One region of the Escherichia sp. HH091_1A genome, then DNA from elsewhere that is predicted to be linked to it. Evidence: riboswitches for the same ligand, from Rfam matches in the RefSeq annotation. Region 1 holds a riboswitch; the other holds the start of a gene.
What was found. Region 1 has a riboswitch for thiamine pyrophosphate ahead of thiB (thiamine ABC transporter substrate binding subunit). Riboswitches for the same ligand answer to the same signal wherever they lie in the genome.
Positions count from the first base shown of each region.

Region 2: another riboswitch for thiamine pyrophosphate. It lies ahead of thiC (phosphomethylpyrimidine synthase ThiC); the one in region 1 lies ahead of thiB (thiamine ABC transporter substrate binding subunit).

Region 1 covers NZ_AP025747.1:79,374-87,215, reverse strand. The annotation lists gene leuC (3-isopropylmalate dehydratase large subunit) at 1-1,268, shown strand, start outside; gene leuD (3-isopropylmalate dehydratase small subunit) at 1,279-1,884, shown strand; gene sgrT (glucose uptake inhibitor SgrT) at 1,992-2,123, opposite strand; gene sgrR (DNA-binding transcriptional regulator SgrR) at 2,212-3,867, shown strand; TPP riboswitch at 3,901-4,000, shown strand; gene thiB (thiamine ABC transporter substrate binding subunit) at 4,031-5,014, shown strand; gene thiP (thiamine/thiamine pyrophosphate ABC transporter permease ThiP) at 4,990-6,600, shown strand; gene thiQ (thiamine ABC transporter ATP-binding protein ThiQ) at 6,584-7,282, shown strand; gene QUF14_RS00350 (DedA family protein) at 7,395-7,842, opposite strand, start outside.
Region 2 covers NZ_AP025747.1:4,888,598-4,896,439, reverse strand. The annotation lists gene nfi (deoxyribonuclease V) at 1-259, opposite strand, end outside; gene hemE (uroporphyrinogen decarboxylase) at 269-1,333, opposite strand; gene nudC (NAD(+) diphosphatase) at 1,373-2,146, opposite strand; gene rsd (sigma D regulator) at 2,241-2,717, shown strand; TPP riboswitch at 2,769-2,869, shown strand; gene thiC (phosphomethylpyrimidine synthase ThiC) at 2,950-4,845, shown strand; gene thiE (thiamine phosphate synthase) at 4,845-5,480, shown strand; gene thiF (thiazole biosynthesis adenylyltransferase ThiF) at 5,473-6,228, shown strand; gene thiS (sulfur carrier protein ThiS) at 6,212-6,412, shown strand; gene thiG (thiazole synthase) at 6,414-7,184, shown strand; gene thiH (2-iminoacetate synthase ThiH) at 7,181-7,842, shown strand, end outside.

The sequences.
Region 1 (7,842 bases):
GCGCCCACGGTCGCCCGGTACGTCAGCCGGGCAAAACCTTCGCCACCATGGATCACAACGTCTCGACTCAGACTAAAGACATTAATGCCTGCGGTGAAATGGCGCGCATCCAGATGCAGGAGCTGATCAAAAACTGCAAAGAGTTTGGCGTCGAGCTGTATGACCTGAATCACCCGTATCAGGGGATTGTCCACGTAATGGGGCCGGAACAGGGCGTCACCTTACCAGGAATGACCATTGTCTGCGGCGACTCACATACCGCCACCCACGGGGCGTTTGGTGCACTGGCCTTTGGTATCGGTACATCCGAGGTCGAACACGTACTGGCAACGCAGACCCTGAAACAGGGGCGCGCGAAAACCATGAAAATTGAAGTCCAGGGCAAAGCTGCGCCGGGCATTACCGCGAAAGATATTGTGCTGGCGATTATCGGTAAAACCGGCAGCGCTGGCGGTACCGGGCATGTGGTGGAGTTTTGCGGCGAAGCAATCCGTGATTTAAGCATGGAAGGTCGTATGACCCTGTGCAACATGGCAATCGAAATGGGCGCAAAAGCCGGTCTGGTTGCGCCGGACGAAACCACCTTTAACTATGTTAAAGGCCGTCTGCATGCGCCGAAAGGTAAAGATTTCGACGACGCCGTTGCCTACTGGAAAACTCTGCAAACCGACGAAGGCGCAACTTTCGATACCGTTGTCACTCTGCAAGCAGAAGAGATCGCCCCGCAGGTAACATGGGGAACTAACCCCGGTCAGGTGATCTCCGTGAACGATAACATTCCCGATCCGGCTTCGTTTGCCGATCCGGTTGAACGCGCGTCGGCAGAAAAAGCGCTGGCCTATATGGGGCTGAAACCGGGTATTCCGCTGACCGAAGTGGCTATCGACAAAGTGTTTATCGGTTCCTGCACCAACTCGCGCATTGAAGATTTACGCGCGGCGGCTGAAATCGCCAAAGGCCGGAAAGTCGCACCGGGCGTGCAGGCACTGGTGGTTCCCGGCTCTGGCCCGGTAAAAGCACAGGCGGAAGCGGAAGGTCTGGACAAAATCTTTATTGAAGCTGGTTTTGAATGGCGTTTACCCGGTTGCTCAATGTGTCTGGCGATGAACAACGACCGCCTGAATCCGGGTGAGCGTTGTGCCTCCACCAGCAACCGTAACTTTGAAGGCCGCCAGGGGCGTGGCGGGCGCACGCATCTGGTCAGCCCGGCAATGGCTGCCGCTGCTGCTGTGACCGGACATTTCGCCGACATTCGCAACATTAAATAAGGAGCACACCATGGCAGAGAAATTTATCAAACATACAGGCCTGGTGGTTCCACTGGATGCCGCCAATGTCGATACCGATGCAATCATCCCGAAACAGTTTTTGCAGAAAGTGACCCGTACAGGTTTTGGCGCGCATCTGTTTAACGACTGGCGTTTTCTGGATGAAAAAGGCCAACAGCCAAACCCGGACTTCGTGCTGAACTTCCCGCAATATCAGGGCGCTTCCATTTTGCTGGCACGAGAAAACTTCGGCTGCGGTTCCTCGCGTGAGCATGCGCCGTGGGCATTGACCGATTACGGTTTTAAGGTGGTGATTGCGCCGAGTTTTGCTGACATCTTCTACGGCAATAGCTTTAACAACCAGCTGCTGCCGGTGAAATTAAGCGATGCAGAAGTGGATGAGCTGTTTGCGCTGGTGAAAGCCAATCCGGGGATTCATTTTGATGTAGACCTGGAAGCGCAAGAGGTGAAAGCGGGTGAGAAAACTTATCGCTTTGCCATTGATGCCTTCCGCCGCCACTGCATGATGAACGGTCTGGACAGCATCGGCCTGACCCTGCAGCACGACGACGCTATTGCGTCTTATGAAGAGAAGCAACCGGCATTTATGCGTTAGTTTGTAAACCGTCCGGCACTCAATCGCCAAAAAGAAAAAAGCCAGCAGATAATCACTGCTGGCGTGGCGATTAACACCAATACTCAGTCACACATGATGTCCGCAAATCAGTAGTCAGAATGACTCCCCTCCCACTGCATCAGCTCTTCAAGCATGGTTAATCGTTGTGGGACGCTTAACCAACGCAACCAGCACAACTTCGCTGTCGCGGTAAAATAGTGCTGATAAAACTGACGCATGGGGCACCTCCTTGCTTCATCGTTAGGAATTATTGACTTAATATAGGGAAAATAAAATTGCTGTCTTTTGCGCAGGAGTTCCCCTTTTATGCCATCCGCTCGTCTGCAACAACAGTTCATCCGCCTGTGGCAATGCTGCGAGGGTAAATCGCAGGACACAACGCTCAACGAACTAGCGGAGTTATTGAGCTGCTCCCGTCGTCATATGCGCACCCTGCTCAATACCATGCAGGATCGCGGCTGGCTGACGTGGGAAGCGGAGGTCGGGCGCGGTAAACGCTCACGTTTAACATTCCTCTATACCGGGCTGGCGCTTCAGCAACAGCGGGCGGAAGACTTACTGGAGCAGGATCGTATCGATCAGTTGGTGCAACTGGTTGGCGACAAAGCGGCTGTGCGGCAAATGCTGGTTTCTCATCTGGGGCGTACCTTCCGTCAGGGGCGGCACATCCTGCGCGTGCTCTACTATCGTCCGTTGCGCAATCTGCTGCCCGGCAGTGCATTGCGCCGTTCCGAAACCCATATCGCCCGGCAAATCTTCAGTTCGCTAACGCGCATAAATGAGGAAAATGGGGAACTGGAAGCAGACATCGCCCACCACTGGCAGCAAATATCACCGCTTCACTGGCGCTTCTTTTTGCGTCCAGGAGTCCATTTTCATCATGGTCGTGAACTGGAAATGGACGATGTGATCGCCTCTTTAAAACGAATCAATACGCTGCCGCTCTATTCGCATATTGCGGACATTGTGTCGCCGACGCCCTGGACGCTGGATATCCATCTCACGCAACCGGACCGCTGGTTACCGTTACTGCTGGGGCAAGTTCCGGCGATGATCCTGCCACGAGAATGGGAAACCCTCAGTAACTTTGCCAGCCATCCCATCGGCACCGGTCCGTATGCGGTGATCCGCAACAGCACCAATCAACTGAAAATTCAGGCATTCGATGACTTCTTCGGTTACCGGGCATTAATCGACGAAGTTAACGTCTGGGTTCTGCCGGAAATTGCCGACGAGCCAGCCGGAGGGCTGATGCTAAAAGGGCCGCAAGGCGAGGAAAAAGAGATTGAAAGTCGGCTGGAGGAAGGTTGCTACTATTTACTGTTCGACAGCCGCACCCACCGTGGGGCGAATCAGCAAGTCAGGGACTGGGTAAGTTATGTGCTTTCTCCAACTAATCTGGTCTATTTCGCCGAGGAACAATACCAGCAACTCTGGTTTCCGGCTTATGGACTGCTCCCCCGCTGGCATCATGCCCACCCGGCGCAGTGCGAAAAACCTGCCGGGCTGGAAAGCCTCACCCTGACCTTTTATCAGGATCATATTGAGCATCGGGTGATTGCCAGGATCATGCAGCAGATTCTGGCAAGTCATCAGGTCACACTTGAAATTAAAGAGATCAGCTATGATCAGTGGCACGAAGGAGAGATCGAGAGCGATATCTGGCTTAACAGCGCCAACTTTACGCTGCCGCTGGATTTTTCGCTGTTCGCACATTTGTGCGAAGTGCCGCTGCTACAATACTGTATTCCGATCGACTGGCAAGCCGACGCCGCCCGCTGGCGCAATGGCGAAATGAACCTGGCGAACTGGTGCCAGCAACTGGTCGCCAGTAAAGCAATGGTGCCACTTATCCACCACTGGCTGATCATTCAGGGGCAACGCAGTATGCGCGGTCTGCGTATGAACACCCTTGGCTGGTTCGATTTTAAATCCGCGTGGTTTGCGCCGCCGGATCCATGATTGCTGGTTGATAACAAAATCACTACACTAACGCCGTTCTCAACGGGGTGCCACGCTGCCGCGTGCGCTGAGAAAATACCCGTCGAACCTGATCCGGATAACGCCGGCGAAGGGATTTGAGGCTCCTTCTCAAGTCCTTTGCCACTCTTCTTTGAGGTGCAAAGTGTTAAATAAATATCTTCCCCTGCTGTTGCTCTGTACAGCACCAGCTTTCGCTAAACCCGTTCTGACTGTTTATACCTACGACTCCTTCGCCGCCGACTGGGGGCCAGGTCCGGTGGTGAAAAAAGCCTTTGAAGCCGACTGTAATTGCGAACTGAAACTGGTGGCGCTGGAAGATGGCGTTTCGCTTCTCAACCGTCTGCGGATGGAAGGCAAAAACAGTAAAGCCGATGTGGTGCTGGGGCTGGATAACAATCTGTTAGATGCCGCCAGCAAAACCGGGCTGTTTGCTAAAAGCGGTGTGGCAGCGGATGCCGTTAACGTTCCCGGCGGCTGGAATAATGACACTTTCGTCCCGTTTGATTACGGCTATTTCGCCTTCGTCTATGACAAGAACAAACTGAAAAATCCGCCGCAAAGCCTGAAAGAATTGGTTGAAAGCGATCAAAACTGGCGGGTGATTTATCAGGATCCGCGCACCAGCACGCCGGGGCTGGGTCTGCTGTTGTGGATGCAAAAAGTCTATGGCGATGACGCCCCACAAGCCTGGCAGAAACTGGCGAAGAAAACGGTCACGGTCACCAAAGGCTGGAGCGAAGCCTACGGCCTGTTTTTAAAAGGCGAAAGCGATCTGGTACTGAGTTACACCACTTCTCCGGCTTATCACATTCTCGAAGAGAAGAAAGATAACTACGCCGCCGCGAACTTCAGCGAAGGTCACTATTTGCAAGTGGAAGTCGCCGCCCGCACCGCTGCCAGTAAACAGCCGGAGCTGGCGCAAAAATTCCTCCAGTTTATGGTTTCTCCGGCTTTTCAGAATGCGATCCCAACCGGCAACTGGATGTATCCGGTGGCAAACGTCACGCTGCCTGCCGGTTTTGAAAAATTGACCAAACCGGCAACCACGCTGGAGTTCACGCCAGCCGAGGTGGCGGCACAACGTCAGGCATGGATTAGCGAATGGCAACGCGCCGTCAGCCGTTAATTCCCGGCTGGTTAATTCCAGGCGTAAGCGCCGCTACGCTTGTGGTGGCGGTTGCACTGGCGGCATTTCTCGCCCTGTGGTGGAACGCGCCGCAGGGTGACTGGATGGCAATCTGGCAGGACAGCTACCTGTGGCATGTGGTGCGCTTCTCCTTCTGGCAGGCGTTTCTCTCGGCGCTGCTCTCTGTCGTACCCGCGATATTCCTCGCCCGCGCGCTCTATCGCAGGCGCTTTCCGGGTCGGCTGGCGCTGTTGCGTCTGTGCGCAATGACCTTGATCCTCCCGGTGCTGGTTGCTGTTTTCGGCATTCTTAGCGTCTATGGTCGCCAGGGCTGGCTGGCATCACTCTGCCAATCGCTCGGTCTGGAGTGGACCTTTTCGCCCTACGGCCTGCAAGGTATTTTGCTGGCGCACGTATTTTTTAATCTGCCGATGGCGAGCCGCTTATTACTCCAGGCACTGGAAAACATTCCCGGCGAACAACGTCAGCTTGCCGCCCAGCTTGGGATGCGCGGCTGGCATTTTTTCCGCTTCGTCGAATGGCCGTGGTTACGGCGTCAAATCCCGCCGGTTGCCGCGCTTATCTTTATGCTCTGTTTCGCCAGCTTCGCCACCGTGCTATCGCTGGGCGGCGGTCCGCAGGCGACCACTATCGAGCTGGCAATCTATCAGGCGCTGAGTTACGACTACGATCCCGCCCGCGCGGCGATGCTGGCGCTGATCCAGATGGTGTGTTGCCTTGGGCTGGTGCTGTTGAGTCAGCGACTAAGTAAGGCCATTGCGCCCGGCACCACGCTGCTGCAAGGCTGGCGCGACCCGGACGATCGTCTGCATAGCCGCATTTGCGACACGGTGTTAATTGTGCTGGCGCTGTTGCTGTTGCTGCCACCGTTACTGGCGGTGATTGTCGATGGGGTAAATCGCCAGTTGCCGGAAGTGCTGGCGCAGCCGGTGCTGTGGCAGGCGCTGTGGACCTCGTTGCGTATTGCGCTGGCGGCAGGCGTATTATGCGTGGTGCTGACCATGATGCTGCTATGGAGCAGTCGCGAATTGCGGGCACGGCAAAAAATGCTGGCGGGTCAGGCGCTGGAGATGAGCGGAATGCTGATCCTCGCCATGCCGGGGATTGTGCTGGCAACGGGCTTCTTTTTACTGCTCAACAACACCATCGGCCTGCCACAATCTGCTTACGGCATCGTGATTTTCACCAATGCGTTAATGGCCATCCCTTATGCGCTGAAAGTGCTGGAAAACCCGATGCGCGATATCACTGCCCGCTATAGCATGCTTTGTCAGTCGCTGGGCATTGAAGGCTGGTCGCGCTTAAAAGTGGTGGAGCTGCGCGCCCTGAAACGTCCGCTGGCGCAGGCGCTGGCCTTTGCGTGTGTGCTGTCGATTGGTGATTTTGGCGTGGTGGCGTTGTTCGGTAACGATGATTTCCGCACCCTGCCGTTTTATCTCTACCAGCAAATTGGCTCCTATCGCAGCCAGGACGGCGCGGTGACCGCGTTAATTCTGCTGCTACTCTGTTTTCTGCTGTTTACTGTGATTGAAAAACTACCGGGGCGAAATGTTAAAACTGACTGATATCACCTGGCTTTATCACCATTTGCCGATGCGTTTTAGCTTAACGGTGGAACGCGGCGAGCAGGTGGCGATCCTCGGGCCAAGCGGCGCGGGTAAAAGTACCCTGCTGAATTTGATCGCCGGTTTTCTGACGCCAGCCAGCGGTTCGCTGACTATCGATGGTATTGATCACACCACTACGCCGCCGTCACGCCGTCCGGTATCGATGCTGTTTCAGGAGAACAACCTGTTCAGTCACCTGACGGTCGCGCAGAACATCGGGCTGGGGCTAAATCCGGGCTTGAAACTGAACGCGGCGCAGCAGGAGAAAATGCATGCTATCGCCCGCCAGATGGGGATTGATAATTTAATGGCGCGATTACCGGGCGAGCTTTCTGGCGGTCAGCGACAGCGCGTGGCGTTAGCGCGTTGTCTGGTGCGCGAACAGCCGATTTTATTGCTCGATGAACCGTTCTCTGCGCTCGATCCGGCGTTACGTCAGGAGATGCTGACGCTGGTGAGCACGAGCTGCCAGCAGCAAAAAATGACGCTATTGATGGTGTCGCACAGTGTGGAAGATGCGGCGCGGATCGCCACACGCTCGGTGGTGGTCGCTGACGGGCGCATCGCCTGGCAGGGTAAGACTGAAGAATTGTTGAGCGGTAAGGCGAGTGCTTCGGCAATATTGGGGATTACGGGTTAGTATGCACTGTCGGATGCGGCGTGAACGCCTTATCCGACCTACGGACAGTGCGTTTTGTAGGCCTGATAAGACGCGGCAAGCGTCGCATCAGGCAACCCGCACAGACTATCCCCTAAACCCCAACCACTTTCCGCAAAATATCGATATATACCGGCATCAACGGGTGGCGAATTAACACTACCAGCGCCACTACACCGACGGCAGAAATCAACGGTGTCAACCACAACAAATGACCGCGCGACAAATAATGACTTAAACGATCAGTTACCTTGCCGCTGCGCCATAACCGCCAACACAGCCAGCCGCCAACCCACAAAAACACCGCTGTTGCCAGCAGCAACCACTTAAATTCACCGCTCTGCATCCCGGCAGGAATATCAATCGCCGCGCCTGCCAGAATCCCCGGCAGGAAGTAAAACGGAGGCCATAACAGGCAGCCGATAATATTTGGCGTAATAAATTTCGCCACCGGGAGATCCAACATTCCCGCCACCATTGGCACCAGCGGACGCGTCGGGCCGACAAAACGACCGACCAGAATGGTAAACATGCTGTGTTGA
Region 2 (7,842 bases), 650 kb from region 1:
GCAGCGCAGGATATTCGCGGAAGGAGAGAAAACCTGGAATGTAAGGCATGGTAGTGGCGATGCGGGCCACTTTATACTCCACCAGCTCAAGCGAGGGGTATTTCAACAGCACCATCGCCGCTCGCGTCACTTCTCCGCCCTGCTCAAACCCGACATCGGCTCCGGCGATCAGATCCGGCGGATCTTTACCAAGTCGATCCTCACGGATCACAGAAGAAGCCAGTTCGATTTGTTGAGCGCGTAATGACGCGAGATCCATAATCACTCCTTAGCGGTGATATTGTTCAGACAAACGATGCACAGCCTCCACAAACACGCCAGCATGTTCTGGCGGCACATCCTGATGAATACCGTGACCAAGGTTAAAGACATGACCTTCGCCGTGACCGAAACCTGCAAGTATAGTCGCGACTTCTTCTTCAATGCGGGCAGGTGGCGCGTATAGCATCGACGGATCCATATTACCCTGCAGCGCGACTTTATTGCCCACGCGGCGGCGCGCATCGGCGATATCCGTTGTCCAGTCGAGGCCCAGCGCATCGCAACCCGTTTCCACCATAGCTTCCAGCCACTGTCCACCGCCTTTGGTAAACAGGGTGACCGGTACACGGCGACCGTCGTTTTCACGCAGTAAACCATCAACTATTTTATGCATGTAATAGAGCGAAAACTGTTGATAATCGCGCCCGGTGAGCACGCCGCCCCAGGTATCGAAGATCATCACGGCCTGAGCACCAGCTTTAATTTGCGCATTCAGATACAAAGTGACGCTTTTCGCCAGTTTATCGAGCAGAGCGTGCAGCGCCTGTGGATCGGCATACATCATCTTTTTGATCACGGTGAACGCTTTGCTGCTGCCACCTTCCACCATATAGGTCGCCAGCGTCCACGGGCTGCCGGAAAAACCAATCAGCGGCACTTCGCCTTTCAGTTCGCGGCGAATAGTACGCACCGCGTTCATCACATAACCCAGCTCATCTTCCGGGTCCGGAATTGGCAGTTTATCAACGTCAGCTTTGCAGGTGACTGGCGAGGTAAAACGCGGACCTTCTCCGGCTTCAAAATAGAGCCCTAACCCCATCGCGTCCGGCACGGTGAGGATATCGGAAAAGAGGATCGCCGCATCCAGCGGATAGCGACGCAGCGGTTGCAAAGTCACTTCGCACGCCAGCTCTGCATTTTTGCACAGCGACATAAAATCGCCCGCCTGGGCGCGCGTGACTTTATATTCCGGTAGATAGCGACCCGCCTGGCGCATCATCCATACTGGAGTGACATCAACGGGCTGGCGCAGCAGCGCCCGCAGATAACGATCGTTTTTGAGTTCGGTCATTTTGGCTGTTCCTTAGTGCGTCAGGCGGTCAGTGTATCATCACTCATACTCTGCCCGACACATCGCCACCGTATCTTCTATCAGACGGCGCGCCACGGTGCCGGGCGGCGGAAGTAACGGTAAATCATCGTAGCGATACCAGTTCGCCTCGAGCAGCTCTTTCGGATCAATCACGATGTCGCCGCTGTCATATTCCGCCATAAATGCGGTCATCAGCGACTGGGGAAACGGCCACGGCTGGGAAGTCACGTACCGCAAGTTTTTAACTTTAATTCCGCTCTCTTCCATCACTTCCCGCGCGACCGCCTGCTCGAGGGTTTCGCCCACTTCGACGAATCCGGCAAGTACCGTATGGACACCGTTACGATGGCGGGTATGCTGGGCGAGGAGGATCGAATCATCGCGACGGATGGCAACAATAATGCAGGGGGCGATTTGCGGGTAGTAACGCTCACGGCAATGGCTGCACAGCATCGCCCATTCGGTTTTGCTTGGATACATTTCATGCCCGCAGTAACCACAGTATTTATGCGATCGGTAAAACTCCGCCAGTTGCACGCCACGTCCGGCCAGTTGAAACAGCCCAACATCGAGATCAATGACCTGACGTACCGACCCCATATCGTGACGCCGCTGCTGTTGTACTAACCAAACAGGTTCCCCCTGCCATTCGCCGATTTGTAGTGCGCGCTGACCCACAAGATCGAAATTTGCCGCTTCGCCATATGGCAATTCTCCCTTCGGCAACCATAATTTTTGTTCATGGCTGACGACCCACCAGCCGTGATCTAATTTTTCAATTATACGATCCATAGCTCTTGCACTACCTTTGCATCACTGGCATGTTTAACATGGTTTTTACATTTCTCACTGAGCAGTTTTTGAATACAAACTTGCGGAGTCAATCATGCTTAACCAGCTCGATAACCTGACGGAGCGCGTCAGAGGAAGTAACAAACTGGTTGATCGCTGGCTACATGTACGTAAGCATCTGCTCGTGGCTTACTACAATCTGGTTGGCATTAAGCCTGGCAAAGAATCGTACATGAGGCTAAACGAAAAAGCCCTTGATGATTTTTGTCAGAGCCTGGTCGATTACTTGTCTGCCGGACATTTCAGTATTTATGAGCGCATTCTTCATAAACTGGAAGGCAATGGGCAACTCGCACGCGCCGCGAAGATTTGGCCACAACTCGAAGCCAATACCCAACAGATTATGGATTACTACGATTCCAGCCTGGAAACCGCTATCGATCATGATAATTACCTTGAGTTTCAACAGGTTTTATCTGACATCGGCGAGGCCCTGGAAGCGCGCTTTGTGCTGGAAGATAAGCTGATTCTGCTGGTGCTTGACGCCGCCCGCGTCAAACATCCTGCTTGAGTTCTGCGCTGTTAACGCGTAATTTACATTCAACGCCCCGTTTGCGGGGCTAATTTCTTGTCGGAGTGCCTTAACTGGCTGAGACCGTTTATTCGGGATCCGCGGAACCTGATCAGGCTAATACCTGCGAAGGGAACAAGAGTTAATCTGCTATCGCATCGCCTTTGCGGCGATCGTCTCTTGCTTCATCCGTCGTCTGACAAGCCACGTCCTTAACTTTTTGGAATGAGCTATGTCTGCAACAAAACTGACCCGCCGCGAACAACGCGCCCAGGCCCAACATTTTATCGACACCCTGGAAGGCACCGCCTTTCCGAACTCAAAACGCATTTACATCACTGGCACACAACCCGGCGTGCGCGTGCCGATGCGTGAGATCCAGCTTAGCCCGACGCTAATCGGCGGTAGCAAAGAACAGCCGCAGTACGAAGAAAACGAAGCGATTCCGGTCTACGACACCTCCGGTCCGTATGGCGATCCACAGATCGCCATTAACGTGCAGCAAGGACTGGCAAAACTGCGCCAGCCGTGGATCGATGCGCGCGGCGATACCGAAGAACTTACCGTGCGCAGTTCCGATTACACTAAAGCGCGACTAGCAGATGATGGCCTCGACGAGCTACGTTTTAGCGGCGTATTAACCCCAAAGCGCGCCAAAGCAGGACGCCGCGTCACCCAACTGCACTACGCCCGCCGGGGCATCATCACGCCCGAAATGGAATTCATCGCCATTCGCGAGAATATGGGTCGCGAGCGCATACGTAGCGAAGTTTTGCGCCACCAGCATCCGGGAATGAGCTTTGGCGCACGTCTGCCGGAAAATATCACTGCGGAATTTGTCCGTGATGAAGTTGCTGCCGGACGTGCGATTATCCCGGCCAACATTAATCATCCGGAATCGGAGCCAATGATTATTGGCCGTAACTTCCTGGTAAAAGTTAACGCCAATATCGGCAACTCGGCGGTCACCTCTTCCATCGAAGAAGAAGTGGAAAAGCTGGTATGGTCTACGCGCTGGGGGGCGGATACAGTGATGGATCTTTCCACCGGTCGCTATATTCACGAAACTCGCGAATGGATTTTGCGTAACAGCCCGGTACCGATTGGTACAGTGCCGATCTACCAGGCGCTGGAGAAGGTTAATGGGATCGCTGAAGATCTTACCTGGGAAGCGTTCCGCGACACGCTGCTGGAACAAGCCGAGCAAGGTGTGGATTACTTCACTATCCATGCGGGCGTACTGCTGCGCTATGTGCCGATGACCGCGAAACGCCTGACTGGTATCGTCTCTCGCGGCGGTTCGATTATGGCGAAATGGTGCCTCTCCCATCATCAGGAAAATTTCCTCTATCAACACTTCCGCGAAATTTGTGAAATCTGTGCCGCTTATGACGTTTCGTTGTCGCTGGGCGACGGCCTGCGCCCTGGTTCTATACAGGACGCCAACGATGAAGCGCAGTTTGCCGAGCTACATACGCTGGGCGAACTGACCAAAATCGCCTGGGAATATGACGTGCAGGTGATGATTGAAGGTCCAGGCCACGTGCCGATGCAGATGATCCGCCGCAATATGACCGAGGAGTTAGAGCACTGCCACGAAGCACCGTTCTATACCCTCGGGCCGCTAACTACTGATATTGCGCCGGGTTATGACCACTTCACATCGGGGATTGGCGCGGCGATGATTGGCTGGTTTGGCTGCGCGATGCTCTGTTACGTAACGCCAAAAGAGCATCTGGGTCTGCCTAATAAAGAAGATGTTAAGCAGGGGCTTATCACCTATAAGATTGCCGCCCACGCCGCCGACCTGGCGAAAGGGCATCCGGGCGCGCAAATTCGCGATAACGCCATGTCGAAAGCCCGCTTCGAATTTCGCTGGGAAGACCAGTTTAATCTGGCCCTCGACCCGTTTACCGCCCGCGCTTATCACGATGAAACCCTGCCACAAGAGTCCGGTAAAGTCGCCCATTTTTGCTCCATGTGTGGGCCGAAATTCTGCTCGATGAAAATCAGCCAGGAAGTGCGTGACTATGCCGCCGCGCAAACCATTGAAGTGGGAATGGCGGATATGTCGGAGAACTTCCGTGCCAGTGGTGGAGAAATCTACCTGCGTAAGGAGGAAGCGTGATGTATCAGCCTGATTTTCCTCACGTACCTTTTCGTTTAGGACTGTACCCGGTAGTGGACAGCGTACAGTGGATCGAACGTCTGTTGGATGCAGGCGTGCGTACTCTCCAGCTGCGCATCAAAGATCGGCGCGATGAAGAGGTGGAAGCCGATGTCGTAGCAGCAATTGCGCTGGGCCGCCGCTATAACGCACGGCTGTTTATCAACGATTACTGGCAGCTGGCGATTAAGCATCAGGCGTATGGCGTCCATTTGGGGCAGGAAGATTTGCAATCTACCGATCTCAATGCCATCCGCGCGGCAGGCCTGCGGCTGGGCGTTTCGACACATGATGATATGGAGATCGACGTCGCGTTGGCAGCACGTCCTTCTTATATCGCGCTAGGACATGTGTTCCCGACGCAAACCAAACAGATGCCTTCTGCACCGCAGGGGCTGGAACAGCTGGCACGGCATGTTGAGCGCCTGGCGGATTATCCCACCGTGGCGATTGGCGGTATCAGTCTGCCGCGCGCGCCTGCGGTGATAGCAACGGGTGTCGGCAGTATCGCCGTTGTCAGCGCCATTACTCAAGCCGCAGACTGGCGTTTGGCAACAGCACAGTTGCTGGAAATTGCAGGAGTTGGCGATGAATGACCGTGACTTTATGCGTTATAGCCGCCAAATCCTGCTCGACGATATCGCTCTTGACGGGCAGCAAAAACTGCTCGACAGCCAGGTGCTGATTATCGGTCTGGGTGGGTTGGGTACACCTGCTGCGCTATACCTGGCGGGAGCTGGTGTCGGGACGCTGGTACTGGCAGATGACGACGATGTGCATTTGAGCAATCTGCAACGACAAATCCTCTTTACGACTGAAGATATCGATCGCCCGAAATCGCAGGTCAGCCAACAGCGACTGACACAGTTGAATCCCGACATTCAACTGACAGCATTACAACAACGGTTAACGGGTAAGGCGTTAAAAGATGCGGTAGCACGGGCCGATGTGGTACTCGACTGTACCGACAACATGGCGACTCGCCAGGAGATTAATACCGCCTGCGTAGCACTTAACACACCGCTTATCATCGCCAGCGCGGTCGGATTTGGTGGTCAGTTGATGGTGCTGACACCGCCCTGGGAACAGGGGTGTTACCGCTGCCTGTGGCCGGATAACCAGGAGCCAGAACGCAACTGCCGCACGGCGGGCGTGGTTGGCCCGGTGGTCGGGGTCATGGGCACGTTACAGGCACTGGAAGCAATTAAGCTATTGAGTGGTATAGAGACCCCTGCGGGATATCTTCGACTGTTTGACGGTAAATTAAACCAATGGCGCAACCTGGCGTTGCGCCGTGCCAGCAGTTGCCCAGTATGCGGAGGAAGCAATGCAGATCCTGTTTAACGATCAACCGATGCAGTGCGTCGCCGGACTAACTGTTCACGAACTGCTGGAGCAACTCGATCAACAACAAGCAGGTGCGGCACTGGCAATTAATCAGCAAATCGTCCCGCGGGAGCAATGGGCGCAACATATCGTGCAGGATGGCGACCAGATCCTGCTTTTTCAGGTTATTGCAGGGGGTTGAGATGTTACGTATTGCGGGCAAAACGTTTGATTCACATCTGTTTACCGGCACCGGGAAATTCGCCTCTTCACAATTGATGGTGGAGGCGATCCGCGCTTCCGGCAGCCAACTGGTGACGCTGGCGATGAAACGTGTCGACTTGCGCCAACACAACGATGCTATCCTCGATCCACTTATCGCGGCGGGTGTGACCCTGCTGCCAAATACTTCTGGGGCGAAAACTGCGGAAGAAGCCATTTTCGCCGCTCATCTGGCACGTGAAGCGTTAGGCACAAACTGGCTAAAATTAGAGATTCACCCTGACGCCCGCTGGCTGTTGCCCGATCCCATCGAAACCCTGAAAGCCGCCGAAATGTTGGTGCAACAGGGATTTGTCGTGCTGCCTTACTGCGGTGCCGATCCAGTGTTGTGCAAACGTCTGGAGGAAGTGGGCTGTGCAGCAGTAATGCCGCTCGGCGCACCAATTGGCTCTAATCAGGGACTGGAAACCCGCGCCATGCTGGAGATTATTATCCAGCAAGCCACGGTTCCGGTGGTCGTTGATGCTGGCATTGGCGTTCCCAGCCATGCCGCGCAGGCGCTTGAAATGGGAGCCGATGCGGTGTTAGTGAATACGGCGATTGCCGTCGCGGACGATCCCGTCAACATGGCGAAGGCATTTCGTCTGGCGGTAGACGCCGGCCTGCTGGCACGTCAGTCCGGGCCGGGCAGTCGCAGTCATTTTGCTCATGCCACTAGCCCGCTGACCGGATTTCTGGAGGCATCGGCATGAAAACCTTCAGCGATCGCTGGCGACAACTGGACTGGGACGACATCCGCCTGCGTATCAACAGCAAAACGGCTGCTGACGTAGAGCGGGCGCTCAATGCCTCGCAACTCACTCGCGACGATATGATGGCATTGCTATCACCTGCCGCCAGTGAATACCTGGAACCACTGGCTCAACGGGCGCAGCGTCTGACCCGTCAGCGATTTGGCAACGTCATCAGCTTCTACGTCCCGCTTTATCTCTCTAATCTTTGCGCTAACGACTGCACTTACTGCGGATTTTCCATGAGCAATCGCATCAAGCGTAAAACGCTGGATGAAGCGGATATCGCCAGGGAAAGCGCCGCTATCCGGGAGATGGGCTTTGAACATCTATTGCTGGTCACTGGTGAACATCAGACGAAAGTGGGGATGGATTACTTTCGTCGTCATCTCCCTGTCCTGCGTGAACAGTTCTCTTCACTACAGATGGAAGTACAGCCACTGGCGGAAGCGGAATACGCCGAGTTAAAGCAACTTGGTCTGGATGGGGTGATGGTTTATCAGGAGACATATCACGAGGCGACATACGCCCACCATCATCTGAAAGGGAAAAAACAGGACTTCTTCTGGCGGCTGGAAACGCCGGATCGGCTGGGCCGTGCGGGGATAGATAAGATAGG